DNA from 2 places in the Psychrobacillus sp. FSL H8-0487 genome. Region 2 is predicted to be linked to the other one. Evidence: a T-box and tRNA genes for the amino acid it is inferred to sense, from the RefSeq annotation. Region 2 holds a T-box; the other holds one or more tRNA genes.
The links. A T-box is a leader RNA that pairs with one kind of tRNA and senses whether it is charged. The one in region 2 lies ahead of serS (serine--tRNA ligase), so its partner is inferred to be a tRNA-Ser.

Region 1 (2,343 bases), 2.9 Mb from region 2:
CGTGGAGCTTTACTATAGCTTGATATTGAATTTTGGTGCAACTTGTACAGGATAGGCAGGAGCCTTAGAGCCCGGAGCGCCAGCTTCGGAGGAGGCGTCGGTGGGATACTGCCCTGGTTGTATTGAAATTCTAACCCATACCCGTAACCCGGGTAGGAGACAGTGTCAGGCGGGTAGTTTGACTGGGGCGGTCGCCTCCTAAAGTGTAACGGAGGCGCCCAAAGGTTCCCTCAGAATGGTTGGAAATCATTCGAAGAGTGTAAAGGCAGAAGGGAGCTTGACTGCGAGACCTACAAGTCGAGCAGGGTCGAAAGACGGGCTTAGTGATCCGGTGGTTCCGCATGGAAGGGCCATCGCTCAACGGATAAAAGCTACCCCGGGGATAACAGGCTTATCTCCCCCAAGAGTCCACATCGACGGGGAGGTTTGGCACCTCGATGTCGGCTCATCGCATCCTGGGGCTGTAGTCGGTCCCAAGGGTTGGGCTGTTCGCCCATTAAAGCGGTACGCGAGCTGGGTTCAGAACGTCGTGAGACAGTTCGGTCCCTATCCGTCGTGGGCGTAGGAAATTTGAGAGGAGCTGTCCTTAGTACGAGAGGACCGGGATGGACACACCGCTGGTGTACCAGTTGTTCTGCCAAGAGCATCGCTGGGTAGCTATGTGTGGACGGGATAAGTGCTGAAAGCATCTAAGCACGAAGCCCCCCTCAAGATGAGATTTCCCATTACGCAAGTAAGTAAGATCCCTCAAAGACGATGAGGTAGATAGGTTCGGGGTGGAAGCGTGGCGACACGTGCAGCTGACGAATACTAATCGATCGAGGACTTAACCAAATTTTGTTTAACGTAACAATGTCGTTTATCCAGTTTTGAAAGTACAAAAAAAAATATAAAAAAAGCTTGAATTATTTTCTAGTTTTGTTATACTAAGTATTGTCTTTCAAATTAATAAGGTCTAGTGATGATGGCGAAGAGGTCACACCCGTTCCCATACCGAACACGGAAGTTAAGCTCTTCAGCGCCGATGGTAGTTGGGGGTCTCCCCCTGTGAGAGTAGGACGTTGCTAGGCTGTATTATTCCGAAGTAGCTCAGTGGTAGAGCAATCGACTGTTAATCGATTGGTCGTAGGTTCGAGTCCTACCTTCGGAGCCATTTTAGGAGAGCTGTCCGAGTGGCCGAAGGAGCACGATTGGAAATCGTGTAGGCGGGTTAAACTGTCTCAAGGGTTCAAATCCCTTGCTCTCCGCCAGATTAGTTTTCTACATAAAAGTATGGCCCCTTGGTCAAGCGGTTAAGACACCGCCCTTTCACGGCGGTAACACGGGTTCGAATCCCGTAGGGGTCACCATTTATTAAATTGAACGAATGAAGTTGACGCAGAGATGCGAAGCTTATCGTAATTTTACCCAGGAGGATTAGCTCAGCTGGGAGAGCATCTGCCTTACAAGCAGAGGGTCGGCGGTTCGAGCCCGTCATCCTCCACCATTTCTTTTGAACAAATTAGCAATTATAGTATTGTCGCGGGGTGGAGCAGTGGTAGCTCGTCGGGCTCATAACCCGAAGGTCGCAGGTTCAAATCCTGTCCCCGCAACCAAATGGTCCCGTGGTGTAGCGGTTAACATGCCTGCCTGTCACGCAGGAGATCGCCGGTTCGATCCCGGTCGGGACCGCCATTTTTTAAAAGATTGGTGATAAGCAAGAAGGTCTAGGAAGCGATTGAGTGATGGAAGGAACGTACTAAAGTACGTGACTAACTGAACGAATGAAGCTGACAAAGAGATTCGCAGCTTAGCACAATCGAATTTGGCTCAGTAGCTCAGTCGGTAGAGCAAAGGACTGAAAATCCTTGTGTCGGCGGTTCGATTCCGTCCTGAGCCACCATATTTATACGCCGGAATAGCTCAACTGGTAGAGCAACTGACTTGTAATCAGTAGGTTGAGGGTTCAAGTCCTTTTTCCGGCACCATACACTGGTGGGGTAGCGAAGTGGCTAAACGCGGCGGACTGTAAATCCGCTCCTTCGGGTTCGGCGGTTCGAATCCGTCCCCCACCACCAGTTTTTAGGGGCATAGTTTAACGGTAGAATAGAGGTCTCCAAAACCTTTGATGTGGGTTCGATTCCTACTGCCCCTGCCAATTTTTTTTAGTTAGCTTTGAATAATGGCGGTTGTGGCGAAGTGGTTAACGCATCGGATTGTGATTCCGACATTCGGGGGTTCAATTCCCCTCAGTCGCCCCATATTCCTTAGTAGTTAGCTCTTTTTTTATTTGTGGCGGTTGTGGCGAAGTGGTTAACGCACCGGATTGTGATTCCGGCATTCGGGGGTTCAATTCCCCTCAGT
Region 2 (2,343 bases):
AATTTGTTCAGTACCTGAGCCTAGAATAATTTGTTCAGGTGTACTCTTTACTCCCCTAGATTGGAATAAGTAAGAAGAAATTTGCTGTCTTAATAAATAATCTCCTTGGGGATGACCTAACTGTAGTAACTCCCCATTTTCTTCATTAACAATGTCCTTCGCATATCTTCTCCAAGTCTTAAAAGGAAAAGAGTCTGTATCAATTTTACCTGTAGAAAGATCGACCGAAAAGGAAGGTGTATCAGTCGATTCCGGCACGATAGAAGCAATACCTTGTTCAATGATCGCTAATTCTTCTAAATTTTGAACAAAGTATCCACGTCGAGGTTCAGATACTATAAACCCTTCAGCAACTAACTGGCTATAGGCAAACTCAATCGTTGTCTGACTAACTGCTAAATATTCGGCAAGCTTTCTTTTAGAGGGAAGCTTAATACCTTCTTCAATTGTTCCGTTTATTATGGCTTTCTTTATGGATTGATATAATTGTTCATATAGTGGGGTTTTTGAATTATGTATTAACTGAAACATTAGGAAATCCATTATTTCTCCCATCTGACCACTTCTTTTGATTTATTTTAGATACTTATAGTATGGTCATATTTTATTATACTAAATTTAATAAAAATAATGGAGCACTTGCATAAACAATTGGAAATCCTTTCACAAACTCTCGTCATGTAGGAAGGCAATGTTATATTGTAGAGAAGATATAGGAAAGTCTTGCAAAAGAAGTTCACGTATAGTAAAGTATGAGTAATTTCATGAATCAAAAACGATGATAGGAAGCAGTAACAAGCTCGTTTTTTATAGAGAGTCAGCGGTTGGTGAAAGCTGATATAAACACTTGTGAATCCGTCCTTTGAGTTGTGCGGCTGAATGATTAGTAGGTCGTGCCGGTTGAAAAGCCGTTAGAGTACAAGTAAGTGGATTCTGTCTATGACAGGATTAATCAGGGTGGCAACGCGGGTATGCTCTCGTCCCTTTTTCATGGGATGGGGGCTTTTTTGTGTTTTCAAAATTTTAAGGAGGAATATTATATGTTGGATGTAAAATTTGTACGTGATAATTATGAAACAGTTAAAGCAAAACTTGCTAAGCGTGGGGAAGATATTTCAGAATTTGATCAATTCCAACCTTTAGATCAAAAGCGTCGTGAATTGATTGCGAAAACAGAAGTGTTAAAGGCTGAAAGAAACGAGTTTTCTCAAAAAATATCTCTGATGAAACGAAACAAAGAAAATGCGGATGAACTTATCGCACGTATGCGTGAAGTAGGCGATGCAATAAAATCATTAGACGATGAGCTTCGGGATGTAGAAGAAAAATTTGAATATATGATGATGCGAATCCCGAATATTCCGCATGATAGTGTACCGATTGGTGATTCTGAAGATGATAACGTAGAAATACTTAAATGGGGAGAAGTTCCTTCATTTGATTTTGAAACGAAAGCACATTGGGATATTGCGACAGATTTAAAATTAGTAGATTTTGAACGAGCGGCAAAAGTAACAGGAAGTCGTTTTGCATTTTATCGTGGACTAGGAGCAAGACTGGAACGTGGATTATTAAACTTCATGATGGACCTACATGCTGAAGAGCATGGCTATGAAGAAATGCTTCCTCCTTATTTAGCAAATCGTGCAAGTCTTACAGGCACTGGGCAACTTCCAAAGTTTGAAGAGGATGCTTTCCTAATTGGAGAAGAGGATTATTTCTTAATACCAACGGCAGAAGTACCTGTAACAAATTTTTATAGAGACGAAATATTAGATGGAGCGGAACTTCCACAAGCGTTCACTGCTTATAGTGCTTGTTTCCGTTCTGAAGCTGGATCAGCAGGTCGCGATACTCGTGGGTTAATACGTCAACATCAATTTAACAAAGTCGAGTTAGTTCGTTTTGTAAAGCCAGAGGATTCTTATGAGCAGTTAGAACTTTTAACTGGACATGCAGAAAAAGTATTACAATTGTTAGGTCTGCCATATCGTAAACTTCATATGTGTACAGCAGATCTAGGCTTTACAGCTGCAAAGAAATACGATTTAGAGGTTTGGTTACCAAGCTATGGTGAATACAAAGAAATTTCTTCATGTAGTAACTTTGAAGATTTCCAAGCTAGACGTGCAGGAATTCGTTTTCGTCGTGAAGCTGGAGGAAAACCTGAGTATGTGCATACTTTAAATGGCAGTGGATTAGCACTGGGACGAACAGTAGCGGCTATATTAGAAAATTACCAACAAGCGGATGGAACAGTTATAGTTCCAGAAGTTCTTGTTCCGTATATGGGTGGAAAAACTGTTATTAAATAAAAAAAGAACCAGATTCGCTATAAACAGC

Region 1: it has a tRNA-Ser gene. The T-box ahead of serS (serine--tRNA ligase) is inferred to sense a tRNA for this amino acid. The anticodon was not compared.

What each region holds. Positions count from the first base shown of each region.
Region 1 covers NZ_JBBOZA010000001.1:2,963,030-2,965,372, reverse strand. The annotation lists rRNA gene MHI47_RS15225 (23S ribosomal RNA) at 1-834, shown strand, start outside; rRNA gene rrf (5S ribosomal RNA) at 955-1,070, shown strand; tRNA gene MHI47_RS15215 (tRNA-Asn) at 1,079-1,153, shown strand; tRNA gene MHI47_RS15210 (tRNA-Ser) at 1,159-1,250, shown strand; tRNA gene MHI47_RS15205 (tRNA-Glu) at 1,275-1,349, shown strand; tRNA gene MHI47_RS15200 (tRNA-Val) at 1,411-1,486, shown strand; tRNA gene MHI47_RS15195 (tRNA-Met) at 1,521-1,595, shown strand; tRNA gene MHI47_RS15190 (tRNA-Asp) at 1,599-1,674, shown strand; tRNA gene MHI47_RS15185 (tRNA-Phe) at 1,807-1,882, shown strand; tRNA gene MHI47_RS15180 (tRNA-Thr) at 1,892-1,967, shown strand; tRNA gene MHI47_RS15175 (tRNA-Tyr) at 1,974-2,057, shown strand; tRNA gene MHI47_RS15170 (tRNA-Trp) at 2,064-2,137, shown strand; tRNA gene MHI47_RS15165 (tRNA-His) at 2,165-2,240, shown strand; tRNA gene MHI47_RS15160 (tRNA-His) at 2,275-2,343, shown strand, end outside.
Region 2 covers NZ_JBBOZA010000001.1:19,558-21,900, forward strand. The annotation lists gene pdxR (MocR-like pyridoxine biosynthesis transcription factor PdxR) at 1-543, opposite strand, end outside; T-box leader at 770-988, shown strand; gene serS (serine--tRNA ligase) at 1,041-2,315, shown strand; gene tadA (tRNA adenosine(34) deaminase TadA) at 2,333-2,343, opposite strand, start outside.